Regions from separate parts of the Providencia rettgeri genome, predicted to be linked through region 2. Evidence: predicted binding sites of a transcription regulator. Region 2 holds the regulator's gene; each other region holds the start of a gene.
What was found. The regulator PurR, encoded in region 2, represses purine synthesis genes. The targets are predictions, from matches to a motif close to CANGCAAACGTTTGCNTG.

Region 1: a site for PurR is predicted at 3,571-3,588, ahead of AB6N04_RS19180 (NCS2 family permease). Genes of this name have one in related genera too.
Region 3: a site for PurR is predicted at 1,455-1,472, ahead of cvpA (colicin V production protein). Genes of this name have one in related genera too.
Region 4: a site for PurR is predicted at 5,407-5,424, ahead of gltS (sodium/glutamate symporter). Genes of this name have one in related genera too.

Annotation. Positions count from the first base shown of each region.
Region 1 covers NZ_CP163512.1:4,197,057-4,205,262, reverse strand. The annotation lists gene AB6N04_RS19190 (carboxylate/amino acid/amine transporter) at 1-106, opposite strand, end outside; gene AB6N04_RS19185 (Na+/H+ antiporter) at 164-1,813, opposite strand; gene AB6N04_RS19180 (NCS2 family permease) at 2,071-3,417, opposite strand; gene AB6N04_RS19175 (ArnT family glycosyltransferase) at 4,060-5,745, shown strand; gene AB6N04_RS19170 (MFS transporter) at 5,788-6,984, opposite strand; gene AB6N04_RS19165 (sulfite exporter TauE/SafE family protein) at 7,171-7,923, opposite strand; gene AB6N04_RS19160 (helix-turn-helix domain-containing protein) at 8,134-8,206, shown strand, end outside.
Region 2 covers NZ_CP163512.1:1,829,823-1,838,028, reverse strand. The annotation lists gene AB6N04_RS08340 (riboflavin synthase subunit alpha) at 92-757, shown strand; gene AB6N04_RS08335 (putative quinol monooxygenase) at 952-1,224, opposite strand; gene AB6N04_RS08330 (helix-turn-helix transcriptional regulator) at 1,249-2,007, opposite strand; gene punC (purine nucleoside transporter PunC) at 2,360-3,580, opposite strand; gene punR (DNA-binding transcriptional activator PunR) at 3,703-4,608, shown strand; gene purR (HTH-type transcriptional repressor PurR) at 4,766-5,791, opposite strand; gene sodB (superoxide dismutase [Fe]) at 6,387-6,965, opposite strand.
Region 3 covers NZ_CP163512.1:1,031,751-1,039,956, reverse strand. The annotation lists gene purF (amidophosphoribosyltransferase) at 1-884, opposite strand, end outside; gene cvpA (colicin V production protein) at 899-1,402, opposite strand; gene dedD (cell division protein DedD) at 1,581-2,234, opposite strand; gene folC (bifunctional tetrahydrofolate synthase/dihydrofolate synthase) at 2,240-3,526, opposite strand; gene accD (acetyl-CoA carboxylase, carboxyltransferase subunit beta) at 3,519-4,490, opposite strand; gene AB6N04_RS04680 (DedA family protein) at 4,595-5,281, opposite strand; gene truA (tRNA pseudouridine(38-40) synthase TruA) at 5,347-6,162, opposite strand; gene AB6N04_RS04670 (aspartate-semialdehyde dehydrogenase) at 6,162-7,172, opposite strand; gene pdxB (4-phosphoerythronate dehydrogenase PdxB) at 7,252-8,206, opposite strand, start outside.
Region 4 covers NZ_CP163512.1:3,902,903-3,911,108, reverse strand. The annotation lists gene spoT (bifunctional GTP diphosphokinase/guanosine-3',5'-bis pyrophosphate 3'-pyrophosphohydrolase) at 1-1,128, shown strand, start outside; gene trmH (tRNA (guanosine(18)-2'-O)-methyltransferase TrmH) at 1,134-1,847, shown strand; gene recG (ATP-dependent DNA helicase RecG) at 1,863-3,944, shown strand; gene gltS (sodium/glutamate symporter) at 4,025-5,239, opposite strand; gene AB6N04_RS17950 (uracil-xanthine permease family protein) at 5,475-6,863, shown strand; gene AB6N04_RS17945 (AsmA family protein) at 6,975-8,206, shown strand, end outside.

The sequences.
Region 1 (8,206 bases), 2.0 Mb from region 2:
CACGCACCAGCACAGAGAACCAGCTATCGACTTGACCTGCTAAATATTCACCAATCAAACTAAAAGACGCTGCCCAAAGCAGCGTCGTGATAACGAGTAACCACATAAGACTATACTTTATCTCAAGCTAAAGAATGTTGAGTAGAATACTCGGTTTTTCATATTAATGCTCTTTTTCAATCAGCACCGCTTCTAATAAATCTAAGTCAATCAACAAAGATTGCAGCGTCTCATTACTGATTTTTTTCGTGGCACGTAAGTGATAAAGCTCACCACGCTCAGCACGCAGCGCAGTCAAACGGAAACGACGCTCAAGGTCTTCAATTTGCAAGTTATGTTCCATTTCATCTTGCTCTGCTGTGCGGCGTCTCAGATACCCCGTAACGCGAGAGGCAACCTCGCTGATATCTTCTGAGTCGAGCTTTTCGTCCACATCCGCAGATAAACGCTCTTCCATTTTATTTAAACTGACAATCGCCACTTCCGCCATTTTGGCCTTCGCCATACGAATTTCGTTAGCATCCGCTTCTTTGTCACTCACTTTAAAATTACGTAATAATAATGGCAGTGCAATGACCCCTGCAAAAATGGAGAACAAAATGACCCCTGCTGCGATAAACACCAATTGATAACGAGCAGGGAATGGTGAGCCATCGGTTAAAAACAGTGGAATAGAGAGTACACCGGCTAAAGTAATTGCCCCGCGAACTCCCGCAAAAGAAGCCAGCCACAGTTCACGCACAGTATAGTTAGCAAATTGCAACGGTTTTTTCTTTAAAAACAAACGGCTAAATCTTTTCATCAGCCATAGCCAACAAAAACGCAGCAATAATAAGGCAAAGTAAATAATGGCAACAGCGGCAAACAGCATCCATGTTTCAACACTTGGATCGAGATCTGCTTGAATGACTGAAGTTTTCCAGATCCCCGGCAATTGCAGTCCTAACATGATGAAGACTAAACCGTTAAATACAAACTCCAACATCGACCAAACACTATCTGCACGCAGACGCATCGCCAATGGCGCATTGCGGATCACGCCAGATTTAGTGATAGTCATCCCCGCAGCGACTGCGGCTAAGATACCTGAAAAACCAATGTGTTCTGCAATCATATATGAAGCGAATGGCAGAAGTAGCATAAAAACAATTTGCGTCGCAGGATCATCACCACTCCAGCGACTCATTAAGCGCAAGGATTTACTGTACAACCAAGTCACAATAATCCCTGCCAATAATCCCCCCACGGCGACTTTGAAAAATTCAATGGTTACCCCTGATGTACTAAACACCATGGTGCCCATAGCAATTGCGACAGCGAATTTTAATGCCACCAGACCTGAAGCATCATTCATTAATGCTTCACCTTCGAGGACACTCATCATCCGTTTAGGAATACGCCCTTTCCCTACGATGGAAGATAACGCAACCGCATCCGTTGGCGAAAGCACCGCAGCAAGGGCAAATGCGGCAATCAGTGGAATACCCGGCATTAACCAGTAAATTAAGTAGCCAATACCAATCACAGTGACTAGTACCAACACCAGTACAAGAATAAAAATCTCCCGCCCATTTTGGAAAAATTCACGGGTGGGTGTTTTCCAGCCATCAACAAACAGCAAAGGCGGGATCAGCAGAACCATAAACAGTTCGGGATCAAAGGTCACATGTAAGCCAAATTGTGGCCAAGCCAGCAATGCACCAATAGCGATTTGAATAAGTGGAAGCGGAATACGGATAGGAAGAATTTTAGCGGCAACCCCTGAAACAGAGACGGCTAAAATCAAAATAAGTATGGTAAAGAAAATTTCCATGTTGCCCTTACTGATTAACCAAACGACCAGAATCCAAATTTGCCTGCCGCCGCATAGTAAGAGATAGCACCGTCCAGACTTCGATTATGACAAATAAGCGCTTACAAGTGAAAAATAGCCCATCCACTTGATCATCACCTTGTATCTATTCTATCCCTAGCTACCCGTTCTATGGGAAAAAAATTTATACTTTGCGATTAATCGAAATAATGCGTTACAAGGCGGTAACAACCCCCGCCTTGTTGATATAATTAACTTTAAATTGCCAAATCGGTAGCATAAAACGCCACCAAAAGTACTGCAATCACAACGGTTCCGATATTCAATTTACGCCATTCACCTGCGCAAATGCGACCAATGACTAAGGCTGCGAAGCCAAGCATAATACCCGTTACGATATTACACGTCAGGACAATAAACACCGCACACAATAGACCCGACATTGAATCAACAAAATCATCAAAATTCAATTTCGAGACATTGCTTAACATTAATAACCCAACGTACATCAGGGCTGGCGCGGTCGCATAAGCAGGCACTAAGTATGACAACGGCGATAAAAACAAGATCAACAGAAATAACACACCGACAACAACAGCAGTTAAACCTGTACGACCGCCTGCGGCAGTCCCAGCAGCAGATTCAATATAAACCGCCGCAGGTGAAGCACCAATCGCCCCCGCAAAAATGCTGCTTACGGAGTCAGCGGTTAACGCTTTTCCACCATCAATAATTTGCCCGTCTTTATCTAATAAGTTGGCTTGTCCAGCAACTGCACGGATCGTCCCCGTCGCATCAAATACGGCGGTCATCACTAACGCCAACAAGCTCGGCAAAACCATTGGTTGTAATGCGCCCATAATGTCCATGTTGAACACCAGAGAAAGACCTTCATCACCTAATGACGGTAACTTAAAGAAACCTTGATATTTCACGGCTGGGTCAAAAATTAAACCAATAATTGAAATAGCAATAATCACCAATAACACGCCACCCGGTACACGGCGCTTTTCCAAGCCGAAAATAACCGCAAGACCCGCTAATGACATTAAAACAGGGAAAGAGGTAAATTCACCTAAAGCTACAGGTAAGCCTGCATTTGGATTTTTTATCACCAAACCGACACCATTTGCCGCGATCAATAATAAAAACAGACCGATACCAATCCCTGTGCCATGAGCGATCCCCATTGGCATATTCCGTAAAATCCAGCTACGAATGCCTGTCACAGAAATAATAGTAAACAAGCACCCCATCAGGAATACCGCCCCTAATGCAACAGGAATACTAATTTGTTGGCCTAATACTAAGCTAAATGCGGTAAACGCGGTGAGTGAAATGGCACAGCCAATTGCCATCGGCAAATTCGCCCATAATCCCATTAGTAAGGAGCCAAACCCCGCCACTAAGCAGGTAGCAATAAACACAGCAGTAGGTGGAAAACCAGCCTGCCCCAACATACCAGGCACAACAATAACAGAGTAGACCATCGCTAAGAATGTGGTTAACCCTGCAATGATTTCACGGCGAACGGAAGAGCCTCGAGCGGTGATCTTAAAAAATGAATCCAATTTGCAGTTGGATGAAGCCGGTTGGCCTGACATGGTGTACCTCTGCTGTTAATGGTAAACGAACATTCTAAAAGCCAGTAAGCTTATGTGCTCACCTAACTGGCTTTATCACACATCCGCTGACGTAAACGATTACGTTTTGATAAAAACTAAATTGACTGAGAGAAAAACCTCAATCAAAACAGTGGCGCAATCGTTTGGCTTAAAAATAAGAGTAAGGCGTATTGTGAGGGGAGCAATTATCATTCGAAAACGGGCAAATGATCAAGTGTTTTTAGTTTTTTACCCACATCTAGCTCATTTTTTCACCACAAAAATAGAATAAAATACCTAATAATAAAATCAATTCTGCGCGTTATTATTTATTTTTTCTCCTTTTATTAGAAATAACAGCACGTAAAAACCACTAATTAATTTTCATATAAGCTTTGTTTAGATAGCGTGATTATTTTCTTTGGTATAATCACCGAATATTTGCTTACAAAAGGTTTCGCTAACTCATTATTAATTCATGGTAAAATAGATGAAACGCAAATTAGCTAATAATATTATTTATTAACAAAATATCCATATTTGTCGCTAATTGGATATTATTTCTTAATATATTAGGTTAATTACTATTAACCACAGTTATTATTTTATTTTTATCCTAACGAACTATAGTTTTAAATAAATATGCCAAATACAAATACACCATCCATCACGTTACAAAGAGGTGTTTTACTACTTTTTATCGGTTTCCTTGCCCTCTATTTACTTCCGGGTATCTATGGTCATAGCCCATGGAAGCAAGATGAAAATTACAGTTTTGGTATTATTCAAACCATGTACGAAACGGGGCAGTGGCTAGTTCCAACCAATGCGGGTGAACCTTTTATGGAAAAACCCCCGCTTTATTATTGGGTTGCTACGATAACATCCCACTTATTTTCAGGGATTATGCCACTTTACGATGCGGCTCGAACCGCCAGCCTATTTTTTTCAGTGGTTAATTTTTCATTTTTTGTTTTATTAGCCCGCCGCTTTTTTGTCGCGAAAGATTTTACCGATATCCGCATTTGGGTTGCATTTGCACTGTATGTCAGTGCGCCGGGGCTTATCCGCCACAGCCATGATATGTTTACCGATGTCGCCTTAACCGCAGGGGCGACAATTGGGCTTTATGGGTTATTAGGGTTGATTTTGCAACAAAAAATGAGGATGTCTGCCGTTTGGCTCTGTATAGGAACCGTGGTGACAATGCTCTCTAAAGGCGTCTTTATTCCTGGTGTCCTTTGGATTTGCCTCTTGCTCGCTCCTGTATTTTTAACTCAATGCCGCACAAAGCAATTTTGGCTGTACAGTTTTGCCGCTGGGCTCGTCGCTCTTCTTGCTATCCTCCCTTGGCCAATTCAGCTTTACTTACAACATCCTGATTTATTTATAGTTTGGTTTTGGGAAAATAATATAGGTCGCTTTTTTGGTTTTTCTGTTGAAAAGCTAGGCGCAAAAGCGAATTTAACACGCATTCCTGCTGCCGTTTCATTGTTTGCCCTGCCATCAGGTTTGTTAGCAGTGGCTTATTTTTTGCGTCACCCAATCAAACGCTTAGTTAATGCTAATAGCTATTTACTCACGTTATTCCCGCTATTAGGTATCGTTTTTTTGCAAATTTCGGCTTCTGGTCGCGCGTTGTACCTTCTTCCTTTTATCGCACCGATGGCCATTATTGGTACCCCTGTACTGTTGGCAATCCCTGAAAAGATACTAAATGGGGTTTCACGTTTCTCCGCACTGTTTTGGTCATTATTGGTGGTGTTTCTGTGGATCAGTTATTTCATCACCCTAACAAATCACCAACAAGAATGGTTAACGCTATTTAGCCGTTGGCTCCCTATGAGTTACCAGATGCCCTTTTCCACCTTGGCTTTTTTCAGTGGGCTACTGATCACCCTCGTTTGGTTCTTACGCAACCGAATTATTCCGAACTTCTCCCCTGCCTTTCAGTTGATGAAAAACTGGGCTTTGGGTTTATGTGCTGTCTGGGGGATCACTTTAACGCTATTTTTAGGCTGGGTTGATTACACCAAAGGTTTCGAAGGGGTGTTTGTCGATTTAGAGCAGCATTTATCTGGGCAATTTACAGATAGCGATTGCATGGCTTCTGATAATATCGGCGAGTCTGAAGCGCCAATGTTGTACTATTACACAGGGATCTTGCATCAACGGCAAGACAGGTTCGAAAAGCCTCAGCATTGCCGCTGGTTGATTGTGTTATCAAAAGAAGTCAAGCCCGCCCCACAAGGCATGACTCTCTTTTGGCATAATCATAGACCAGATGAATACCGTGAGAATTTAGTGGTTTATAAAGTGGCTGAATAGCGTGTAACGGGTGTGCTGTTGACACCCGTCCCCCATTAAAGATCAATGTGTCGCCTGTTCAACGGCTTGGGCACTGTATTTTTCGCGGGTAAACCACAAAAAAGTCGCAGAGGATAAGATCAGCAAAACAGGTAAGCCTGAGGGTGAAATGGAGGTGGCCATTCCGGCAAATAGTGGTCCAGATAAATTACCAATCCCCCACAGCATCGCCGCTGCCGCATTGGCAATAATCAATTCATTTCCTTTAAAATATTGCCCAATTTGCACTAATGCAATGGTATAAATTGCCCCTGCGGTTGCCCCTAATACAAACAATAACCCCCAAATTAAATAGGGCTGTGTGATCGTCAATGGCAACAATATGCTGGCAGCTAGCGTCACAACACCACAAATTCGATAGAGCTTTTCTCGGTTCATATGATCAGCAAGCCAACCAAAAGGCAATTGCATAATTGCATCACCCGCTAAAATCGCGCTAATCATTAATGCAGCCACAGCTTCAGTATGCCCCATTCCCATTCCGTAGATTGGGAACATGGATAAAATAGTGCCATCAAAAAAGGCAAAAAATAGAATTCCCCCACAGATCCCTGGTGCAACTTTCACAAATTGAATAATGGAGAAATTTGATTTTTCTGCGGTAGCAGCAATTCGGTCGCCCACTTTTTGATCCATTAAAATAAATAACACAACCGAAATCAGGTGGATCAGAGTACAAATAAGCAGAGGAGATTTATCTTCTACGCCATAATAAGCGATAAAAGAAGGCCCGAGTAACTGGCTTACCGTGAACACGGTGGTGTAGATTGCGAGGATCCGACCTCGTTTATTTTCAGGCGATAATTCGTTAATCCACGTTTCACCTAAGCAAATCATCACACCACTGGCTAGCCCTGTTATTAACCGCAAAGGAAATAACAACCAAAGTGGTAGTGTGCTTAATAACGGTAATAAGCTAATGCCTGAAATGATGGTGGCGATTAACATCGCCTTTCGCTTGCCTGACCATTGCACAATACGCTGAACAACAGGGGCAATAAGAAACATCCCTAAAGCCGGAGCCGCGGAAATAATGCCGATAGTAAGTTCATTCACACCATAGTTATTTAATCTCAATGCCACCATTGGAATGCTTAACCCAATGACGATACCGATAACAGCAATACTGGTGGTGATCGTAAAAATAGCAAATGAAGGAGAATGTCGAAAATTTTGTAAACACTGATTATCAGAGCTCATTTTGATATTTATCTAAACTCTCAATTAAAGAATTAGACTTTAACTCCACAAAATTAATTATTAATAATATAAAAAACCGCCGCATTATCAAAGAACCTAATAATGTCAGCGGTGATTGTAGCATGTCACCTATATTCCGCTATTTATCTTTATAAAATAAAGTGACGTTTTAAGGCAAATATTTAATTAGAGGACAAAGAAATATCGATATAACAAAGCAATGCCTGAAATCAAAATAACCATATTGATAATTTTCAAAAAAGCTTCACGGGAGATTTTTAATGTAATGTGCCTTCCTACCCATGTACCAATCAACATCGCGGGTAAAAATGATAATGTAATCAATAAAATATCAAGGTTAAGATACACTCCCATCACAAGAAAAATCACTACTCGAGTGAGTGTACTAAAACCAATCAATGTCATTTGAGTAATACGAAAACGCTGTTTATCTTCAATACGGCTGGACAGATACATTGCATAAATAAAGCCACCACTACCGAATAGCGCACTAAAAACACCACCAATCAAACTAAATGGCACAACCAGTGCTTTTGAAAATGGTTTTTTGGCTTTTTTTGAAAAGAAAGCATTTAATACGTAGCCAATAACAAATATTCCTAATAATAAAACCAAAATATCCGGTCGTGTTTTTAATAAAATGGCAGCACCGATTAAACTTCCCACTATCATGAGGGGAATTATCCACTTTATTTCCTGATAATCTGCATTTTTACCATCTTTAAATAAATTTAATACCGCTGCCGTTAAATCAATTAAAGCCAAAATGGGAACGATCATATTCAACGGTAAATACATCGCGAGTACAGGTGTCGCAATGAGTGCAGACCCAAAACCTGCCATTCCAAAAACGAGGTAGGCAAATAATAATGTTATAAAACAAATCGCCATTTCTGGTGATAATAATTCAAACGGCATAGCGCTTAGCTCCGAAAGTTTTTAACGCTTCCACTATAGTTTTTATCGTAATTATTAAATAGTTTTATTTTTTAGATTTTTTAAAATTCTAATCTCTATCAAAAAATAAAATAACACATTGAAATAATATGGATAACTGAGAGTATGTGATTTGATCCGCTGAGTGATGTAGAATTAACATGATAAACCACTGTTCAGGGACAGGCCTAAATGGATAAAAAAATTAACATAAAGATTGGACAAAAAGTCCGTTTACTTCGGCAAGCGAGAAATCTTTCTCTTA
Region 2 (8,206 bases):
AAAGCGTCTGTTACTGACCACTCAAATAAGATAGATCTCAAAAAAAACTTAGGTAAACTGAGTTAATTCATTCACGACACAGAGAGTCATTATGTTTACAGGTATTGTTCAAGCGACTGCGCCAATTATTGAAATTACGGAAAGAGCAAATTTTCGTACTCATGTCATGAAATTCACCCCTGAATTACTGGTTGGTTTAGAAACGGGTGCCTCTGTTGCCCATAATGGTTGCTGTTTAACCGTCACTAAAATTGATGGTGAAAGAGTTAGCTTTGATTTGATTAAAGAAACATTGCGCCTGACGAACCTGGGTGACTTGCATGAAGGTGACGTTGTCAATATTGAACGTGCTGCAAAATATGGTGATGAAATAGGTGGTCATGTGGTGTCCGGTCACATCATGACAACTGCTGAAATCAGTAAAATTTTCACGTCTGAGGATAATCATCAAATTTGGCTATCTATTTATGATAAAACCTTGATGAAATATATTTTGCATAAAGGGTTTGTGGCTATTGACGGTATTAGCCTTACCGTTGGTGATGTCATCAATAACCGTTTCTGTGTGCACTTAATCCCTGAAACGTTAGAAAGAACTACGCTAGGCCAAAAGCGCTTAGGGGATAAAGTGAATATTGAGATAGACCCACAAACTCAAGCGATCGTAGATACCGTTGAGCGAGTGCTGAATCAAAAAGAACAAGAAAAACTTTTACAACAAGGGAACGACGTTGTCGAAGAGGCACAGGGCAAGTAAGTAACAGGCAATATCAATTAGACAATAATCAGGCTATAGCACTAGGTTGGTGCTATAGCCTGAATAAAAAGTAAAATTTAAGTTGGTAGGGGGCTAAAAGGATAATCAACAGCAACATTATTAGAAATATCAAATCAATAACGCCACTGGCTGTTAAAACAGCCAATTTGATTAAAACCTTCTATTTTTTTCGGCTATTTTTCACTTAAATTAACAGAAAAACTGGCATTATCACGTTCAATAGCTTCAACTAAGCGCCTGAAATGTGGACTGTTTTTATGCATCTCTAATGCCTGAGTGTTTTCCCACTCTTCGAAAACAATATAGCCATTTTCTTTAGCCATAAGATCATATTGAATGCATCCTTTCTCACGGCGACTTAGTCTTGCTAAGTCACGAACGATTTCTCTCGTTAAATACCCATCCGTTCTTTCAGTTGTAATTTGGGCATACACAACAATACTCATTCCGTTCTCCTTATGTATTAAGAACTATCTTAATGGGTACTTGGTTTTTGTATTGTAAAAAAGCGAATAATCTGATTTTAAAAAGGCCGACGGGGTCATAGTAAAGTATCTTTTGAAATCTCGGTAGAAATGAGATTGATCATAATAGCCCGTTTCAAACCAACGATAAGTATCTTGCTCTATCACCATACTTTTTAAAACATGTTCTAAACGGCAATTGATCTGGTAGCGTTTTGGTGTAATACCGTACTCTTTTAGAAACTCTTTTTGAATGACGCGCAGATGTAAACCTGTCTCATCGGCTATTTCTGTGATTTTTTTTGTCGGATTACGATAGAGTAATTCGATAATTTCATCGGTAAAATGGGGTTTTTTGCTTGCTTTTGTTTGTATAAAGCAATCTAATAATTCTTTAAAGGATGAACTCGCGAGCGCTTCAAACCAATTATCTTGCCAAATTTCCCCCAAGGCGATGGGTCTATCGGTATAATTAAATGTACGTTGTGGTAATAAAAAACGTAATGCGTCGTGGCGAATACGCAATACCATGGTTTTTGTCTGGTTTGGATTGGCGGTAAACGTATTGACTCTCGGTATGATAAGTTGAAACGGATTTGTGACGCTGTGCCCGTCCGCAGACATGCATATGGGATCCGATGAAACCCAAATTTCAGCGCCTGTTCCTGGGAAAATTTTAATCGCACTGGTGAACTCTTTGATAATCAAAATTGAACTCACAAAGTCTTTTAGTTCATCGGGTGGATAATATTGTTTCAACATCATACTTGAGCACTCATTATTAGATATAGTAATGATAGCGTTTTTTGACAAGAAAAATAACCATTTAAAGCAAGAGTATTAGAAGAAAAAAAAATAAAATCTCTTTTTGGTAGTGTAATGCGCTTTAATTAGCGGATAGTAGTCAATGGATAATGTATTAAATCGTATTTTTAAGTCAATACATCCCTATTACTGAATGTAACAGCAGCACAGAACATGCGTGTTATTAGTATTAAGGGGGAGCCATTCTGCTGATTTTTACCGTGAGAAAAGGTCAAAAGGAAACGGGTAGGTGAGATAATAGAAACCATGCCGTAGCTAGCGACATGGTTCTTAGACTAACAATATAATAATATTAATTTGCTTGGCAATCAGCCTGCTGTAGTGCCTTTTCAGATTTGACTGCGCAACGCTGCATAAAATAACCGATTGTCATTGGGAGAATGGTAAATGCCATAACCCCTGTTGTTGCAAGCAGTGGGTCAAAGGTTAAAGCAGAAACCAATAAACTTGCTAAGAAGCATAACCCGAGTTGTAAGGCATTTTGTAAGGCTGCCGCTTTACCACTTGCAGTTGGGAATGCGTTTAAGGCTTTTGAAACTGCTATCGGATATGATGCGCCGTTCATGGCCGCCATAAAGCAAAATGGAATTAAAATCATGGTTAATGACGGTGTGGTATAAATTGCCATGACGAATAAGAGAGACATGCTGACCCCATAGCCAATTAATAGCAGAGGGAACAAGGTTTCAGCACGTATTTTGGCTAAAACAAGACGGCAACCATAACCACCCACGATGAATGCGAGCGTTTGAGGAATATAGCTCAATCCAATATCCGCAGGGTTAAAGCCCATATTGCGTAGAATAAAAGGTGAGCCTGTTAACCAAGCAAAAAAACCAGCACTGCAAGAAGCATAAATTAACACGTTACCACTGAAAATAGGGGAACTGAGCAATTTAGCAAATGAGATTTTGGTTTGAGGCTGGCTATCATCTTCGTGTTTTTTAACAGAAACATTTTTGAGGAAACATGTCGGTAGCAGTAATAAAACGCCGACAGCCATTAAAATTAAAAAGATAACTTCCCAAGTTTGGTGCTCAAGCACCCATGCGCCTAATAAAGGGGCAAGAGCAGGAGAGAGCGCGACCAATGGCATAATTGAGGCGAAAACTTTTTGCGTGTTAGCTTCATCATAACGGTCAATTACAAGAGCTTGCCATAAAACGGCAGCGGAGCATACGCCAACAGCTTGTAAAAAACGCAAAGTTAACAATTGTGTCGCTGTTGTGACCCAAAAGATAGCTAAACTGCTCACAATAAAGAGAGTTAGGCCAACAATTAATACGGGTTTGCGGCCCAATTTATCTGAAAGCGGTCCCCAAAGAAGTTGAGCAAATGCAAAGCCCGCTAAAAAGATACTGAGAGAAGCACTGATAGCCCCTTCTGTTGTGTGCAAAGAGGTTTGCATTGCACCAAAAGCAGGCAGGTACATATCAATGGCTAAAAACCCCAACATACTTAATCCGGCAAGGTAAATCATAAACCCAGGGGAGTTTTTTTTCACAGTCGTCATAATTATTTACTTATTTGATATTAAAAAAATGTTAACGGTGACGCCATTGTATAGGCTATTTTTTTGTATTGTGAAACGGTAATATTTGGATCTTGCTATCAAAATATTTGAAAGGAGATACTATGTGGTCAGCTCATGCACTAGAAGTGATTGATGCGGTTGCTCGGACGGGGAGTTTTAGTGGTGCCGCAGATGAGTTGCACCGCGTGCCTTCAGCAATCAGCTATACGGTTAAACAAGTTGAAGAATGGTTAGCGGTTCCCTTGTTTGAGCGTCGGCATCGAGATGTCGTCTTAACCGAGGCTGGACTTATTTTTATTAAAGAAAGCCGTTCTGTTATCAAAAAAATGACACAGACACGTCATCAATGCCAGCAAGCGGCGAATGGTTGGCGAGGGCAGTTTAGCATTGCGGTTGACTGTATTGTTAAGCCACAGCGGACTGAGCAACTTATTCTCGATTTTTATCGACACTTTCCTGATATCGAATTGTATATACATTCCGAGGTGTTTAATGGTGTTTGGGATGCATTAGCCGATGGGCGGGTAGATGTCGCTATTGGGGCAACCCGCGCTTCACCGATTGGCGAGCGATACAGCTTTCGTGATATGGGGTTTATGTCATGGATGTGTGTTGCAAGCCCAGATCATCCTTTAGCAAAAATAGGCCATAATTTGACGGATGATCAAATGCGAGAGTACCCAAGCCTCTGCTTAGAAGATACTTCCCGTAGCTTACCCAAACGTGATACTTGGGCGTTAGATAACCAACGACGTTTAGTGGTTCCCTATTGGGAAAATGGGTTGGCGTGTTTAGCGAATGGACTTTGTGTGGGTATGGTGCCCGAGCATCGGGCTGCGCCTCTATGTGCAGAAGGTAAATTGGTGGAGTTGACATTGGCGCAGCCATTTCCATCAAGTCCATGCTGTTTAACGTGGGTAGAAAAAAACACCTCTCCCGCGCTAAGTTGGTTATTGGATTATCTTGGTGATAGTGAAACACTCAATGCGGAATGGTTATCCATTTAAGCTTCGCAATCGACGATGGTCGATTATTCAGACGTGGATAAACACAAGCTGTTTGGCGATAGGTTAGATTGGTTTTGCAAGTTAATGTGTTGATTTTCACCTAATAATACAAAGTGGGAAAAACCGTGTTTTTATCCCACTTTGTCAACAACCTCAATTAGCGACGATAGTCGATAAATGGCCCATCAGCGACCGAACGGCGCTCAACAAGGCGAGGATGAACTTCGATAGTTTGAGCGTCTTCGCGTTTATTCACGATGCGGTCTAGTAACATTGCGAACGCCATTTGCCCCAAACGTTCTTTAGGCTGGTGGATTGTTGTCAATGCAGGGGTGAAATAACGCGCATTTCGTACATTGTCGTAGCCAATGATTGATATATCTTGTGGAACACGTAAGCCCATTTCATCAGCAGCACAAATTGCGCCCATAGCCATAATATCACCACCACAAAAAACGGCGGTAGGGCGCTGTTTGTGGCTTAAAATCTGCATCATCGCTTTATAACCTGACTCAGGCTCAAAATCCCCTTGGACAATCCACTCTTTCTTTAAGGTAATTTTAGCTTCTTCCATGGCTTTTTGGAAACCAGTTAAACGGCCGATCCCTGTATTTCGCTCAAGGGAACCTGGGATCACGCCAATATCACGATGACCTCTATCAATCAGATAACGTCCTGCGAGGTAACCACCGTGGAAGGAGTTATCAATGATGCTATCAGTGAAATCCCCTCGGGATGTTCCCCAATCCATCACAACCATAGGAATATTGCGGTAATCTTCAAGCATGCCAATGAGTGTGTCTGGATATTCGGAACACATCACCAATAGGCCATCGACACGTTTTTGTGCCAACATCTGTAAGTAGGCTTTTTGTTTACCTAAATTATTGTGAGAGTTACAGAGGATCAGTGTGTAGCCTTTTTCATAGCAGCTATTTTCAACGGACTCAATAACCTCAGCAAAATAAGGTGCCTCGCTGGATGTTGCCAGCAAACCAATCGATTTGGTGTGATTTACTTTTAAACTACGGGCAACCGCACTAGGTGAATAATTGAGCGCTTTGATTGCAGCCCAAACTGCCGCTTTAGTGTCATCAGCCACAAAGCGCGTTTTATTAATAACATGGGATACGGTCGTGGTGGAGACGCCAGCGCGTTTTGCCACATCTTTAATCGTTGCCATGGGGGAATAAAACTCCTGACCAACTATAGGTCTCTCTAAGAATTCTAGTTAAAAAATTACCTGCATATTGATGCATAGATCCTTTGCTGGCAATAATTTAGCGATTTGTTGTCGATTTTGTCTGATCTAGCGCAAAAACGAAAGAAATAATTGATGTTATAACATGTGATATAGACACTGGTTTTGCTTTTTTGGATGTGTATACTTAATAGCCTTACTGTTTGTACGGTTATTATTGGCTCAATTTTGTTAGGATGAGAGGAACTCATGGATACAGATTTTAAGTATGGAATTCTAGCTGCACTGGGTACACTGGTGATGATTATCTTTATTGGTGCACATATCTTCTAGTTATAGTTTCATCTTCATCGGATGAATTGCATAAGGGCGAGTATTCACTCGCCCTTATGTTGTTGACAAAGTGGGATAAAAGCGTGGTTTTTCCCACTTTGTGTTATCAGGTGAAAATCAATATATTGATTTTCCTTGTTTATTTTCAAAACCTATCCAACCTGCCGCCAAACATGTTATGTTTGTCAGCAGTCTGAGGGCGAGTATTCACTCGCCCTTACTCTATTTAGAAAACGTATTAATATTATGCTAAGTTTTCTTCTACGAATTTCCAGTTTACCAGTGCCCAGAAATTTTCTAAGTATTTAGGGCGCGCATTACGATAATCGATGTAATAAGCGTGCTCCCAAATATCAACAGTTAACACAGGTTTATCATCACCAGAAATTGGTGTTGCTGCGTTAGACGTATTAACGATAGCTAAACTACCATCGGTTTTTTTAACTAACCAAGTCCAGCCAGCACCAAAGTTTTTGGTTGCTGCGTCGGTAAACTGCGCTTTAAACTCCGCAAAAGAACCAAAGGCTTTATTGATAGCATCTGCAACTTTACCGGTTGGCTCACCACCGGCATTTGGTGCTAAGCAGTTCCAATAGAAAGTGTGGTTCCATACTTGAGCTGCGTTATTAAACACACCAGCGTCAGACGTTTTAATAATTTCTTCTAAAGATTTACCTTCAAAGTTAGTCCCTTTGATTAAGTTGTTTAAGTTAACAACGTAGGTATTGTGGTGCTTACCATAGTGGTATTCTAAAGTTTCAGATGAAATATAAGGTTCTAAAGCATCTTTTGCATACGGTAGAGCGGGAAGTTCAAATGACATGATGTACTCCTTGATTGCTTTTGTATCAAAACATACGGGTGTTTGCTCGTAAAGTGAGCGAAATATTGTGCTTCATTGTTTATCTACAGTTTTTTGCCAAATGGCCTGTATGATCCTTAATATATTAATAGTAACACGATTAACCCTATAAAGGGTAAATGTAATCGTATTAGTAAGGGGGATTGATCTTTGTTGGTCAATTTTTATTCTAATTAATGCCAGTTAGGCAAGGCACGAAGTTCGCCGCCGAGTGAGCCGGGCAGGAGCCTCTCAAGGCAGCATCAAATAAGTGAAACGTGTTTTAATCGAACCCGTAGGGCAGCGTTTAGGCTCAATATTTTATTTAAATAGTCGTCAGTCAGCACGATGAATACATTTAGCTGTTTTTTGACCTTTTTAGCGGTGAGAATCAGCAGTAAAGATAAACAGCCTCTAGTTCCAGCCAATGAAGGTTCTTATTAAAAAAATGACATTAAAAAAGGTGATAGCTGCAAGCAGGTAGATATAAGCCTTAAAAAAAAGGGGGGTTATGTCGGGTTGAACCTGATCTTTAATCATAAAAAATGCAATGAAAACAAAGAATAGGACGATTATAAAAATAGTTATAATAAGGCTGCTGTACATAGGATTTTAATATTAGAAAAATATAATTTTATCCTTATTGCCAAGTTGTGCAAGTACGCTAAGAGGGACAAACGGGTAATCGAAGAGGTCGCTACTTGATAAAAATAATACGAATATTCTATTAATCTCAATTTAATCAATCGGTTATAATTTATGGTGTAGCTCTTATTACGATACGTTTGGATTGTTTCTGACAACTTTTTGGCTGCGGATAATAAATAGTTCCCCCAATTGATAACCTCTAGCTTGTAAAAGAGTGAAGGGGAGGCTATTCAATGAAGGAGGAGAGCTTTCATTGTTAAAGTAGAGGTTAACTTAATTGAGTTGATTTATTGTAACGCTTATAGATAGAAGTAAGGTGATTAGCAAAAAAATAGGCTGAACATGTTGCCGAATAAGCAAAATGGCAGATAGGTAGATGCTGAACTTTAACAATATGCCTTGAGTCGAAATGATCTCCTGCTGTAAAGGGAGGCGTAGATTTATTTGACTTGAATCATAAATAAGTCACAATAGAAGCAAATTAAAGGAGGGGGATCCCCCCTCTTTTTTCATACAAAATAGTCGTTAATATATTCAGAACGAAATATCGTCTTGCGCAGTATATTTTAGGGCTA
Region 3 (8,206 bases), 800 kb from region 2:
TTGAGATCTTCCCACTCACGTGCAATTTTGGCACCTAACTTTTGCCCCATTCGCAGCCTTGCGTTATACACCGACACTTTGTCGATAAAGGAATCTTGACGCGCAAAATAGACATATTCAAAGATACAGGGTGTCAACTGCGGATGTTCAGAACATTGGCGCGTAAACAATTGACCTTTTTCGGTGACATACACTGCTTCACCCGGTGCTACATCACGTAAAAACTCAAAACCTAAGGTATCAAGAGCGACACTTTCGGAGGCGACCATATACTCATGTTTGCCATTTTCTGCGATACGACGCCCCAGCACTAACGGGCGAATACCATGCGGATCGCGAAACGCGAGCATGCCATGACCGATAATCAATGCAACACATGCGTAGGCACCTCGCAGCTTTTTATGCATCGCAGCGACAGCGCTGAATATGTTATCTGGCTCTAGGGGAAAATGGTCGAATCTGTCCAGTTCATACGCCAGCACATTGAGTAAAATTTCAGAGTCCGAAGTCGTATTGACATGGCGACGTGCTGTTTCAAACAAACTCCGAGTAAGTTCGTGTGCGTTTGTCAGATTACCATTATGAGCAAGTGTGATACCGAACGGTGAGTTTACATAAAAAGGCTGCGCTTCCGAAGCGCTGGAGCTGCCTGCGGTTGGATAACGGACATGCCCTAACCCCATGCAGCCTTGTAACCGAAGCATATGACGTGTTTCAAATACATCTTTCACAAGACCATTTGCTTTGCGTAAACGAATATTATTTTTGCCATCAATGGTGGCAATACCTGCTGCATCTTGCCCACGGTGCTGAAGCACTGTTAAAGCATCATAAATTGATTGGTTAACTGGTGTAACACCAGCGATCCCGACAATACCGCACATTTGGTCTTTCCTCATCAGCCAGACGGAGAGATATTCTCCGGTAGGAAACTTGACGCATTTTGTAGGTAGTCAAAAAACCACCTGATAATATGACTAAACTGTGGAATAAATTCGGAACGCTGCCAATCCTCACTTTGAGGAAGCGGTGTAAAGGTATCGAGAAAAAACAGCAAGGCCGATACAATCAACACACCACGCAGTGCACCGAAGCAAATCCCCAGAACACGATCTGTGCCTGATAACCCCGTTTTTTGCACTAAAGAACTAATCACGTAATTCACGACTGCCCCCACAATTAATGTGGCAATAAACAATGCCGCGATGGCGATGCCATTTCGTACCAGTACATCCTCAAAGCGGGTAAAGTAATCCGCTAAATAAGGGTAAAATGTACTTGCGACAAAAAAAGCACAGCCCCATGTCACTAGTGATAGTGCCTCACGCACAAAACCACGGATCAAGCTAACCAGTGCCGAGAAGCCAATAATGGCGATAATTGCGTAATCTATCCAGACCATATTTCATCCAAAATTTGCACTCACGACATCAGCGAGGTGCATTCTAACAGAAAACGAAAACGTTTGCGTAACCATTTTTCTATCAAATTAAAAAAAATAGCGGCGAAAACAAAAAATCATAATCGCCGCAGTAAGTTACTAAATCCCCTTACCTTTTAGGGATTATTGGATCGATTTATTAAGGTTTAAATGTTTGAATTATCCCTTTAGTTCCTGTAATCGCATTCAGTTCGGGAAGCGCGGATTCTAGCTTCTGCCTTGACGCTTCAGGCCCGACATAAATACGTGTCAATTTATTGTTCACTGGCTTCGCTGGGACCGTATACACCTGGTAACCTGATAACCGCAGCTTCGCCACAATCTCTTCAACCTTATTTGCATTGTTTAAGGCGATGACCTGGACAACAAACGCTTTGCCTTGAGGCTCAGATTTAACCTCTGGCTTCGGTTCTGGTTTCGGCTGTGGTTTTGGCTCGGGCTTCGGTTCCGGTTTTGGTTCCGGTTTCGGCTCAGGTTTAATTGGCTCAACCGTCACAGGCACATTTGTCGAAGCCGATGAATTTGTCGCTGCTTGTTCATTTTGCTGCTGGGTTATTGCCTCTGATAACATAGCCTCAGACGCACCTTCCGAAGGAACACTCGCCGAATTATGCGCTAACGGAGCAATAGCTTCGATATCTTCTTCATCGCCCGGTTTAGGGATAATAGGAATGGCTGCAAATTCGTTTTCATTATATTTCTTATCGCCATCAAGAAGCGCAGGAAGCACAATGACCCCTGCGGCAACCAGTACAATGACGCCGGCAAGACGATTTTGAAATTTACTAGCCACCAGCACTATCCTTTTTGGTTTTCTAATAACATCATGACATGAGCGACAGTATGGAATGACCCACACACCACGATCACATCCTGTTCTTGCGCATCAACACAGGCTTGTTGCCATGCTTTTTCTACGCTATCAAATACATTAGCTTGCTGTATATGCTGACTTAACTGAGTAACATCAGCCCCTCTAAATTCAGTCAAAGGTGCAAGATACCAATCCGTCACCTGTTGTGATAAACACTCTAGGGTACCTTTAATATCTTTATCGCCGAGCATCCCAACAACGGCACGAATACGACGACCTTCAACCGCAGGTAATGCCGCTAATTTACTCACTAAATAGCCTGCCGCATGGGGGTTGTGTGCAACATCTAAAATCATTAATGGCTTCTCACCAATGACTTGGAAACGCCCCGGTAATTGGGCAGATTTCAAACCTTGATGAATAGCTGCATCGGTGACTTTTTTGGCGATCTCTCCATCAATTTGTAATAAACAACGGATAACACCTAACGCGGTTGCCGCATTCGCCAATGGTACATTCGGTACAGGTAGGTTGTGCCATTCACCTTGTGAACTCTGCCAAGACCAGCAATTAGAATGCTCACTATATTGCCAATCTACGCCACGACGGAACAAAATGGCACCGATTTTATCGGCATATTGCCCGATAGAGTCCGGCATATCAGGCTCCCCCACCACCCCATAATGGCCTTGGCGGAAGATGCCAGCTTTTTCATAGCCAATCTGTTCACGATCAGAACCTAACCAATCGGTATGATCAAGGGCAATACTGGTAATGGCAGCAATATCCGCGTCCACCACGTTAGTCGCATCTAAACGTCCACCCAAGCCCACTTCTAAAATAACAACATCCAGTTGAGCTTGCTTAAATAATTGTAGTGCAGCCAACGTGCCATATTCAAAGTAAGTAAGGGAAATATTTTCACGCTGCGCTTCAATGGTGGCAAAGGCTTCACAAAAATCAGAATCAGTAAGTTCTTGACCTTGAATACGTACACGTTCCGTGTAGCGCACTAAATGGGGAGAACTGTAAACCCCCACCTTTAGTCCCGCCGCCATCAAAATTGACTCTAGCGTATGGCAGGTGGTGCCTTTTCCGTTGGTGCCTGTGACAGTGATGACTCTAGGAGCAGGTTGCGTCAAGTTCATATTCCGAGCGACTTGACCGACTCGTTCCAACCCCATATCGATATTTTGGCTATGCAGGTCGGTGAGATAAGAAAGCCAAGCCTCCAGCGGAGACTTGGCAGTAGGAATGATTAGCTTACTCATCATCTTTTTTATGCTTTGCTGGATCCTTTTCTGCTTCTTCGGCATTGATCTCATCAATGGCATTCAAATCGATTTCTACCGTTTCGGCCGCAATGATGGGGGCATCACTGAAACTCGGTTGATGCGTTAACATCGCCAAGATTTCAGCCAGACGATCACGCATTTCTGGGCGACGAACGATCATATCGATAGCGCCTTTTTCCAGTAAGAACTCACTGCGTTGGAAGCCTTGTGGCAGTTTTTCGCGAACCGTTTGTTCGATAACACGCGGCCCTGCAAAACCAATCAACGCTTTAGGTTCTGCAACGTTGATATCACCTAACATGGCTAAACTTGCTGAAACACCGCCCATGGTTGGGTCTGTCAATACAGAGATGTACGGTAAACCGCGCTCTTGCATTTTCGCTAAAGCTGCGCTGGTTTTTGCCATTTGCATCAGGGATAACAACGCTTCTTGCATACGCGCACCACCACTTGATGAGAAACACACCAGCGGGCAGTTATCTTCCAGAGCTTGTTCGACGGCACGGACAAAACGCGCCCCCACAACTGATGCCATTGACCCCCCCATAAACGCGAATTCAAATGCAGCTGCGACGACAGGCATCCCTTTTAAGGTTCCTTTCATCACAATAATTGCATCTTTTTCGCCTGTTTCTTTCTGGGCGGCGGTAATACGGTCTTTGTATTTTTTTGAATCCTTGAACTTAAGAATATCTTTTGGCTCAAGCTCGCTACCGAGTTCCGTTGTCGAATTTTCATCAAGGAAAGTTTCTAAGCGCTGACGGGCATGGATACGCATATGGTGGTCACATTTTGGACACACTGATAAATTGCGTTCTAATTCAGCACCATATAAAACCTGACCACAGCTATCGCATTTCGTCCAAACCCCTTCAGGAATGTTAGCTTTGTGAGATTGGGTCAAGTTACCTTTCTTTAAAATTTTTTCAATCCAGCTCATTAATGGACCTTTTTGTCTGATTCACTCTGGTTATCACCAGTATGTAATTTTTTGCCATTAAACCACAATGATATCTCACTGTAGATAAAAACTTGTTAAACCACTTAGTGGTTATCAATTTTTTGCACTGCCGCACGCTTTTCTTTTGCGGCGATCCGGCGATGGCGAATAATTTCAACCACACCCGGTAAAATTGAAACAAAGATAATCGCGACTATCAGTAATTTCAAATTCTTTTGTACGAACGGTAATTCACCGAAGAAATACCCTGCATAAGTGAACAATAATACCCAAATAAATGCGCCCGTCACATTATAAAAAGCAAAATGACGATAAGACATTTTGCCCATTCCTGCAACGAAAGGGGCAAAAGTTCTGACTATCGGCACGAAACGCGCCAGTATAATCGCTTTGCCACCGTGTTTCTCATAAAATGCATGGGTTTTTTCTAAATATACCCGACGAAAAATCTTGGAGTCTGGATTTTTAAATAATTTTTCACCAAAAATACGCCCAATCGTATAGTTTACCGCATCACCAATAATTGCCGCAGTAATCATTAAGGCAACCATTAAATGCACATTGAGGTCGTTACTGTCTAATGACGAAATAGCCCCAGCGACAAATAATAACGAATCTCCCGGTAAGAATGGTGTGACCACTAACCCTGTTTCACAAAATAAGATCAGGAACAGAATACCATATACCCACGTGCCATAATCTCTGACCAGTTCGGCAAGGTGCACATCGATATGTAAAATAAAGTCGATAATAAAACTGATAAATTCCATATAACCCTCATTAATAATAGCATCCGTGCCATTTACAGTGATTATGAGATAAAGTTAACGTCGGTTTACATCAGTGTATCGTCAAGAAAAAGTGGCCCCATGACATTACGTGGAAGCGCAAATTTCTCTGGATAATCCACACTGACCAAATAGAGCCCTTCCGCTTTTGCTGTCGCGGCGGCTTTAGTTCGGTCTTTTAACGCCAGAAGATGGGCCATCCAATCAATCTCTTGATTGCCACAACCAATCTCCAGCAAACTCCCCACAATGTTTCTCACCATATGGTGCACAAATGCGTTAGCTTTGATATCGACCACCACATAGTGACCATGGCGGCTTACATTGACGTGCATAACATTACGCCAAGGTGTTTTTGACTGACACTGGACTGCTCTGAATGAGGTAAAATCACGCTCTCCAATCAGTGCCTGCGCCGCTTCGTGCATCCGTTTTTCATCCAGTGGATAATGAAAGTGTGTCACACCACTGGATAAAATCGCGGGCCGATAGCGGTGATTAAAAATCACATAGCGATAACGGCGTGCCGTTGCACTAAAACGGGCGTGAAACTCATCATCCACCATTTGACACCAGCGCACAGCAATATCGGGCGGTAAATGGGTATTCACCCCCATCGTCCACGCCGCTTCTTTACGCTCAACGGACGTATCAAAGTGCACCACTTGCCCTGTCGCATGAACGCCAGCGTCTGTACGCCCCGCACAAAACACGCCAATAGGCTCAGCAGCGATTTTCGACAAGGCGTCTTCAAGGCAACCTTGCACACTTTTTACTTCTTGTTGACGCTGCCAACCAAAATAGCGACTACCGTTGTATTCAATACCTAATGCGATACGATGCAACTTTGTTGACTCGGACATCAGTAGAACAACTCCTGAGCGAGTTTCTCCGCCGTTTCAACGGCCATTAATGCCCCACCAAAACGCACGTTATCGGCGACTGACCAAAACTGTAAAATTTCAGGAATACCGTAATCATTACGCACACAACCAATACTCAGTTGGTCGTTCCCCGATGCTTCAGTCACTTGCGTTGGGTAATCCCCCTCTTCTGAGACCTGAATATCGTCAAAACGTTCAAATTCATCGTTCGCTTCTTCGGCACTGATCGGACGCAACGTTTCTAAATGGACAACTTGCGCATTGCCATAGAAAACAGGGGATTGGATAAAACTGACCGCAACAGGCAAGCCATCATCTTGCAACACTTTACGCACCTGCTCAACCAAGCGACGTTCTTGCACAACACTGCCTTCTATATCCGCCAACAATGGCAACATATTAAATGCGAGTTGCTTACTAAAACGCCCTTCTTCCGCAGGAATACCGTTCAATAAACGAGCACTTTGACCCGCCAGCTCATCTACGGCAGCTTTGCCATAATTTGAAACCGATAGCATATTGGTTAATGTGATGCGACTTAATCCCGCTGCATCCATTAAAGGTTTAATTGCTGTCAATAATTGGCTGACCGCACTATCGGCTAGCGAAATAATATTGCGATTACGGTAATCGGCTAAAACCTGTGGGTTCACACCTGGAACAATTAATGGCACATCCGGTTCTTGCGCAAAAACGCCGCTGGTATCAATCACAATACAGCCATCTTGAGCTGCTGATTCCGCGTATTGCAGGCTCGCCGCTTCTCCCGCTGCGAAAAAAGCCATTTGTGCTTGAGACCAATCAAAGTCTTTGGCATCGATGACTTGGATACCTTTGCCATTAACACGTACGCTCTCTCCCGCACTACGTTCGCTGGCCAGTAAATACAACTCGCCGACTGGGAATTCTCTTTCTTGTAACAGTGAAATTATCGCTTCACCCACAGCACCGGTTGCACCCAATACTGCAATATTCCAACCTTCAGTCATGGCTTTTCCTCTAAAAAATAAAAAAATTAAACGACCTCAATCATTGAGGTCATTTAATCCGGTGTTCATCTTACTGAATCTATGATGCGTAAACTAAGCGAGCCTTAAAACCTAGCTCCGTAAGTAAGGCAGCGGTTTGCGGGTCATTGCAAATCACATTAAGGGATGACCACTCACGGCGCTCTTGATAATTTTTTCGCAGTTTATCAAATTCACCTTTAATGCCCGCAACAGATCTTAATGCCGCATCATCACGGCGCACATCATACACTAGATGCACTAACCTTTTGAGCTGGTTTTGCGTTAATTTACCATTGAAGGTTAATTCGCTGATATCCGGTTTGGGCAACAGAGATGAGAGCGAAACCTGCGCGGTTTTGCCAAGAAATTGGCAATAGGCTTCATACACTTGCGTTGTTCCACGCGCTTTCCCCTCAAGGGTATAACCTGCAATGTGCGGCGTGCCAATATCGACTAAATCGAGTAATTCTGTATTTAGATCAGGCTCAGGCTCCCACACATCCAGTACAACACTTATCGTTTTCCCTTGCTGAAGAACGGACAATAAAGCTTGGTTATCAACCACTTCACCACGACTGGCATTAATTAAAATAGTGCCTTCACGCAAGTTTTCTAAACGCGTCTTATCCATCAAATGGAAAGTCTGCGCTTCCCCCGCCATATTCAGTGGGGTATGAAAAGTCAACACATCAGCCTGTGTGAGAAGTTCATCAAATGTGACGAATGGCCCTTCTTCGCCTTTTGCTGCACGTGGCGGATCACATAAAACCGTTTTCACGCCCCACGCTTTTAGACGTGCGGCTAAACGTCCTCCGACATTACCAACACCGATGATCCCTACTGTTTTTTCACGTAAGTCAAAATGATCTCGCTCAGCAAGTAGCAATAGAGATGAAATCACATATTCCACAACAGCAATGGCATTACACCCCGGCGCAGACGAAAAACCAATATTGGCTGTGGATAACCACGCTGTATCCACATGATCAAACCCAGCAGTTGCAGTGCCAACA
Region 4 (8,206 bases), 2.1 Mb from region 2:
GCAGAAATGGGGGTTGCGGCACACTGGGCCTATAAAGAGCAAGGTGAACAAGGTACCACAGCACAAGTCAGAGCCCAACGTTGGATGCAAAGTCTACTTGAGTTGCAGCAAAGTGCAGGTAGTTCATTCGAATTTATCGAAAGCGTGAAATCAGACTTATTCCCTGATGAAATTTACGTTTTCACGCCTGAAGGCCGTATTGTCGAATTACCCACTGGTGCCACCCCTGTTGATTTCGCTTATGCGGTGCATACTGATATTGGCCATGCCTGTGTTGGTGCACGTGTTGACCGCCAACCGTATCCACTCTCTCAATCATTAACGAGTGGTCAAACTGTTGAAATCATTACTGCACCAGGGGCGCGTCCGAACGCTGCTTGGCTTAATTTTGTCGTCAGCTCAAAAGCGCGCGCTAAAATTCGTCAGTTGCTGAAGAATCTAAAACGAGAAGACTCAATTAATCTTGGTCGTCGACTGCTTAACCATGCGTTAGGAGCTGGAAATAAACTGTCCGATATTCCACAAAGTAATATCGATGCTGAACTGGCACGCATGAAACTCAACACAATTGATGACCTACTCGCGGAAATTGGCTTAGGTAATGCAATGAGTGTTGTCGTCGCACGTAATTTGCAAAATAATCCGCAAAGTACCCCTGAAGATCAAGCTGTCATTGAGAGCCGCAATAAGCTTTCCATCAAAGGTGCTGACGGTGTTTTAATCACCTTTGCAAAATGTTGTCGCCCAATTCCTGGTGACCCGATTGTGGCTCACATTAGCCCAGGTAAAGGGTTGGTTATCCACCATGAATCTTGCCGTAATATTCGTGGCTACCAAAAAGAACCTGACAAATTTATGGCGGTTGAATGGGATAACGAAACCGATACCGATTTCATTGCTGAAATTAAGGTAGACATGATTAACCATCAAGGCGCGCTAGCAAACCTTACAGCTGCAATTAATGATGCCAACTCAAGCATTCAGAGCATGAATACTGAAGAGAAAGATGGTCGCGTCTATTGTGCTTTCATCCGTCTGACTACCAAAAACCGTGTTCAACTGGCGAACGTGATGCGTAAAATACGTATCATGCCTGATGTTCTACGAGTAAGCCGAAACCGTAACTAACAACTATGAATGAACGCCGCTACCGCCGCATTTGCCAAATGATGGCGATGCGGCAGCCAGATCTCACAATTTGTTTGGAAGAAATCCATAAACCTCACAATGTGTCGGCAATAGTCCGCAGTGCCGATGCCGTAGGCATTCAGCAAATTCACGCTATTTGGCCTGACCAACAGGTTAAATTATCTGTCTCTTCCGCCGCTGGCAGTAACAGTTGGGTAAAAGTTATCTCCCATCAGTCAACTCAAGACGCTATTGCACACATTAAATCGCAAAATATGCAGATCTTAGCGACAAACTTATCTGAACATGCTGTTGATTTTCGTGAGATTGATTATACCCGACCAACTTGTATTATGATGGGACATGAGAAAACGGGGATTTCACAAACAGCACTTGCGCTGGCAGATAAGCACATCATCATTCCAATGGCAGGTATGGTTCAATCGTTGAATGTTTCTGTCGCCTCTGCCTTAATATTATATGAAGCGCAAAGGCAACGGCAGCTAGCAGGAATGTACGACCGTAAACACAGCATTTTATCTGTACAAGAACAGCAAGAGTGGCTATTTGAAGGGGGTTACCCTGTGTTAGCCGAAGTGGCTAAGCGCAAAGGATTATCACGCCCATTTATCAACTCACAAGGGCAAATTGAAGCCACTGATGATTGGTGGGCGCAAATGCAGCTAACCGAAAAAATGAAAAGACAACAATTTGGTTAATGAAAAGGAACTAACATGAGTCATAGGTTACTTGATACCATTTCACTGACCGCACTGCACGGAGTTGGTGCAAGCCAGTCAGAAAAAATGCGTAAAATCGGTTTGAACACCGTTCAAGACCTACTTCTTCATTTTCCACTTCGTTACGAAGACCATACCCGCTTATATCAAATCAAAGATTTGCTCCCCGGAACCACTGCAACTATCACAGGCGAAGTACTCCAAACAAAAGTGGTTTTCGGTCGAAAACGTATGATGACCTGCCTGATAACTGATGGGACAGGCAACCTAACACTGCGCTTTTTTAACTTTTCGGCAGCGATGAAAAACAGCTTAGCGGAAGGCCGACAAGTGACCGCATACGGTGAAATTCGCCGTGGCAATACAGGCCCTGAGATTATTCACCCTGAATATAAAGTATCACAAGATACTGCCAGTATTGCGTTACAAGAAAACCTGACCCCTGTTTATCCCACCACCGAAGGGGTTCGTCAAGCTACGTTGCGTAAAATAATAGATCAAGCGCTTGTCATGCTTGATAACGGTAAAATTCAAGAACTACTCCCTGAAGAGCTTAGCCGAGGCATGATCAGCCTCCCAGATGCGATACGGCTACTTCATAACCCGCCCCCAAATGTTGCACTCAGTGAGTTAGAAAAAGGCCATCACCCAGCACAAAAACGCTTAATACTTGAAGAGTTACTGGCTCACCACTTAAGTATGTTAGCCATCCGTGCTGGTAATGAACGTTTATATGCACAGCGGCTAACCCCGAGTGGCCAACTCAAATCACGGTTACTTGCGCAGCTCCCTTTCTCACCCACTAATGCACAAAACCGTGTTGTGGCGGAAATTGAGAGTGATCTTGCTAAAGACGCGCCAATGATGCGCTTAATTCAAGGGGATGTGGGATCAGGAAAAACCCTTGTTGCCGCATTAGCCGCAATATGTGCCATCGAAAATGGTAAACAAGTCGCCTTAATGGCACCGACTGAAATTTTAGCGGAACAACATGCAAATACCTTTAAACAATGGTTTGAGCCTTTAGGTATCAATGTTGGCTGGCTGGCTGGCAAGCAAAAAGGGAAAGCCCGTGAGCAACAGCAAGAAGCGATTGCAAACGGTGAGGTATCTATGGTGGTTGGTACCCATGCTATTTTCCAAGAACAAGTGAAGTTCAATGCCTTAGGTTTAGTGATTATTGATGAGCAACACCGTTTTGGCGTTCACCAGCGCCTCGCTCTGCGTGAAAAAGGGGAGCAGCAAGGTTTCCACCCTCACCAACTTATTATGACCGCTACGCCAATTCCACGCACATTGGCGATGACTGCCTATGCCGATTTAGACACTTCCGTTATTGATGAGCTCCCACCGGGACGAACGCCGATAACCACTGTTGCCATTCCAGATACACGCCGCAGTGATATTATTGAACGCGTAAGACAAGCTTGCGTAGAGGAAGGCCGCCAAGCTTATTGGGTATGCACACTCATCGAAGACTCCGAGTTATTAGAAGCCCAAGCGGCTGAAGTGACGAGCGAAGAGTTGGCACTTGCACTTCCCGAACTTAAAGTCGGTCTAGTCCATGGTCGAATGAAACCCGCAGAAAAGCAAAGTATTATGGCAGCGTTTAAAAACAATGAAATTCAATTGCTCGTGGCAACCACCGTTATTGAAGTCGGGGTTGATGTGCCAAATGCCAGTTTGATGATTATTGATAACCCCGAACGTTTGGGCCTTGCTCAACTACATCAGTTAAGAGGACGAGTCGGTCGTGGGGCTATTGCGTCCCATTGTGTCCTTTTATATAAAACCCCTCTCACACATACCGCCAAACAACGTTTGCAAGTTCTGCGAGACAGCAATGATGGTTTTGTTATTGCCCAAAAGGACCTTGAGATCCGCGGTCCGGGGGAGTTATTAGGCACAAAACAAACAGGGAATGCCGAATTTAAAGTCGCTGATTTACTCCGTGATCAGTATATGTTGCCAGAAGTGCAACGCCTTGCCCGCCATATCCAACAACACTATCCGGATAACGCCCAACAAATTATTGAACGCTGGCTCCCTGAGCGCGAACAATATAGTCACGCTTAAAAAACACATCCGTTAAAACGAAAATTGCCGTGAACTTGTCACGGCAACACCTGTTTTACTATCAACTATTAGAATATAAATTATCCCGTAATTGTTGGGAAAACGGGGAGCATCAAATACAATTTAATGACAATGGCATTCACAATATCAATAAAGAATGCCCCCACCATTGGCACAACTAAGAATGCTAAGTGAGATGGCCCCAATCTATCTGTCACCGCTTGCATGTTTGCAATCGCTGTTGGTGTCGCTCCTAGACCAAAACCACAGTGACCCGCCGCTAAAATAGCTGCATCGTAGTTTTTACCCATTATTCGGAAGGTAACAAAGATAGCATATCCTGCCATCACGCACGCTTGTACCGCAAGGATAACAATCATTGGGATGGCTAACGATGCTAACTCCCATAATTTTAGGCTCATTAATGCCATGGCTAAAAACAGTGACAAACTGACATTACCTAATACGGAAACCGCTCGGTCAAACACCCGATAAAAGCCCAGTATGGATAAGCCATTACTGAGGATCACGCCGACAAAAAGAACGCAAACAAATTTCGGTAAAGCAAAAATCGTTTCCGATAATAACGCAGAAAGGTAGTTACCGATAAGTAAACAAATAGCAATAAGCGCAATAGTTTCAATCAAAACCATTGATGTGATCATGCGACCTGACTGTGGTTTTTCAAACGCGGTTGGAACGTCTTTATCGTCGTCCAAAGTACCTGGAGTAGGAATATTTCGCGTTAGGTAACGTGCAACAGGGCCACCAATCAAGCCACCAAGGACTAATCCAAATGTTGCACATGCCATGGCCACTTCGGTTGCACTTTTGAAGCCGTAACTTTCAGAGAAAATTTTCCCCCATGCAGCACCAGTACCATGACCACCCGATAATGTGATTGAACCAGCAAGTAACCCCATTAATGGGTCTAGTCCTAGCAGTTCAGCAAGAGCTATCCCCACCGTGTTCTGGACAAGCAATAAGCCGACAACCACAAAAATAAAAATAAACAGAGCCTTACCACCTGCTTTCAAACTCGCAAGGTTAGCATTTAAGCCAATGGTCGCAAAAAATGCCAACATCATAGGTTCTTGCAGTGATAGGTCAAAAGATAAGCTCCAATCAAACAGTTGCTTCAGCAAAAGCAGACTAAAAGCGACTAACAACCCGCCAGCAACTGGCTCAGGGATTGTGTATTTTTCTAAAAAAGGAACGGTTTTAACGAGTTTCCGCCCAAGCAGTAATACTAATGTAGCTGCTACCAAAGTCCCGTAGACATCGAGATGATACATTTACGTACCTCGTCTGTTGTTAAAATTATTAAATATTAGTAAGACGTTAATATCTTCCTTAAAACGCCAAAAACAGGTGAACAGATTAGAAAAAAAAACTGTTATAAATACAAGTTAAAAGATATAAAAATGTGATGAGCTTAATTTAACTGTTACAAAATATTTTTAACGCAAACGATTGCTTTTTAAATTTATCGCTTTACAATGCGTTTTTTGTTGGTGGGAAATTAAGGTAATGAATACAGCAACGTCTGAAAAACAAAATACAGAATCAACCATAAACACTCAGAGCGAATTGATCTATAAATTAGAAGATAGACCGCCGCTTCCCCAGGCACTGTTCGCGGCTGGGCAGCATCTTCTTGCGATGTTTGTTGCTGTTATCACTCCTGCAATGCTGATCTGCCAAGCCCTCGGGTTACCAGCACACGATACCCAACGCATTATTAGCATGTCCCTGTTTGCCTCTGGTATTGCCTCGTTAATTCAAATTAGAGCATGGGGGCCTATTGGCTCAGGTTTACTGTCTATTCAAGGAACCAGTTTCAACTTTGTTGCACCTTTAATCATGGGAGGTGTTGCACTGAAACAAGGCGGCGCAGATATTCCGTCAATGATGGCCGCATTATTTGGCACGCTGTTAGTCGCCGCGCTTACTGAAGTCATTTTATCCCGCTTCTTGCATCTGGCTCGTCGCGTCATCACCCCTCTAGTATCTGGCGTTGTTGTGATGATCATAGGCCTATCACTGATCCAAGTCGGTCTCACCTCAATTGGTGGCGGTTATGGCGCAATTAGTGATAATACGTTTGGTTCCCCTGATTATTTGATATTGGCGGGGATAGTTCTCACAGTCATTATTTTACTCAATCGTCAAAAAAATCCCTACCTACGAGTTGCTTCTCTGGTGATTGCTATGGCTGTGGGCTACCTTTCTGCCTGGTGGATGGATATGTTGCCAAATGCTCAACCAACTGAGCCAAATCAATCCATTATTACTGTGCCTGAACCTTTTTACTATGGATTATCATTTGATTGGAACCTGTTGATCCCTCTGATTTTAATCTTTATGGTGACCTCTTTGGAAACCATTGGTGATATCACTGCAACTTCCGATGTTTCTGAGCAACCTGTTCGCGGTCCACTGTATATGAAACGCATTAAGGGTGGCGTATTAGCAAATGGTTTGAATTCAATGGTTTCTGCCGTCTTTAATACTTTCCCCAATTCTTGTTTCGGTCAGAACAACGGGGTTATTCAATTAACGGGTGTTGCCAGCCGCTATGTGGGTTATATCGTCGCATTGATGCTTGTTTTACTGGGACTGTTCCCTGCGGTTGCAGGATTTGTGCAACAAATTCCTGAACCTGTTCTTGGTGGTGCTACAATTGTGATGTTTGGTACCATTGCGGCATCCGGTGTTCGTATTGTTTCCCGCGAACCACTAAACCGCCGAGCGATTATGATCATCGCGTTATCCCTCGCCGTTGGAATGGGGGTTTCCCAACAGCCATTAATTCTGCAATTTGCCCCTGATTGGTTGAAAACTTTGTTTTCTTCGGGTATTGCCGCAGGTGGATTAACCGCAATTGTACTGAATTTAGTTTTCCCTCTCGAAAAATAATCTTCTATCTAAACCGTCAGAGTTGAATATTCTGGCGGTTCTTCTGTATGCTATCCTTAAGTTGCCACGATATTAAACCTGTTAACTCACAAATTTGAGGAGCAGCAAACTGTGAAATGGTTAATCAAATTTACCGCCTACGCACTTTTACTTCTGCTGCTGCTATTTATTGCTGCTTATATTGGCTTGCAAACTCGCTGGGGTGCAGCCTATTCCAGCCAATTTCTTAGCAAATTTACCCCCTACGATATCCATGTCGGGATCATGGGGCATGAATTTTCCAATCCTGGCGAATTCATCTTTCAGGATGTAACATTAACTTCACAAAACAAAGCGTTATCCTTAGATGCACGCCAAATTGTGGTTGATGTGAATTGGCGCAATATTTTCAGTGGTACTGCTATTCGCCGCTTCGTCATCACACAAGGCGAGCTTTCAGCCACAATCTCACCTGAATCCCCCCCTCTTCCCATTTCTGCGGATATCCTACAATTTGAAAATAGCCAACTAACGCTAAAACAGGGGGATGACACCATTTTTGCCACTGGTTTTACTGGGGGGATCACCCCGTGGAAACCGAGTATTGATCATCCTTTTGGATATGGCGATTTTCGCTTTACCACCAACCAATTAAAAATCAATCAATTGTCATTCAAAAATGTCGCTCTGACTGGGAAGTTGCAAGAACAAGTTACTGAAATCAGCAAAGCCAGTGCATACCTGAACAACGGCTATATTGCAGGTGAAGGTAAAGTGTTTGCTGATGGCTCAATCACCATTGATTCTCTGGCAATGAATAAAGTCGGTTGGGAAAATGAGGTAGGTTTCGATGCATTATTTGATGCAATTAACAGTGATAAAACTATTCAAATCAAAAATCTTGAGCTGACCAATGTCGATATTCAAGGAAAAGATTGGGCGCTATCAGGGCTGAGTACTGAAATCGATCAGCTCGGCTTTGTCAGAGGCAGTTGGACAAGCCCCAAAAGTAAAATCAGCTTCAATGTTGATCAGTTAGTCATGAAAGATCAACAACTCAGTACGCTAATCGGTGACTTGAATATTGATGGAGACAAGCTAAATATCAATAAATTATCCGGTTACTACAATAAAGGTGTGTTTAATTTAAGTGGCGCTTGGCAACGTAATGACCAGATCCTCACCATTAACGAAGGTAAATTAGGTGGCATTTTATATACTCTACCAGAAACATGGCTCACCTTTTTTGCCGAACCCGCACCTTCGTGGTTATCTGGCTTATCCATCAAAAAATTCACTGTCTCTCAATCGCTGTTGATGAACATCCAGCCAGAGTTTCCGTTCGAATTTACGGCACTGAGTGC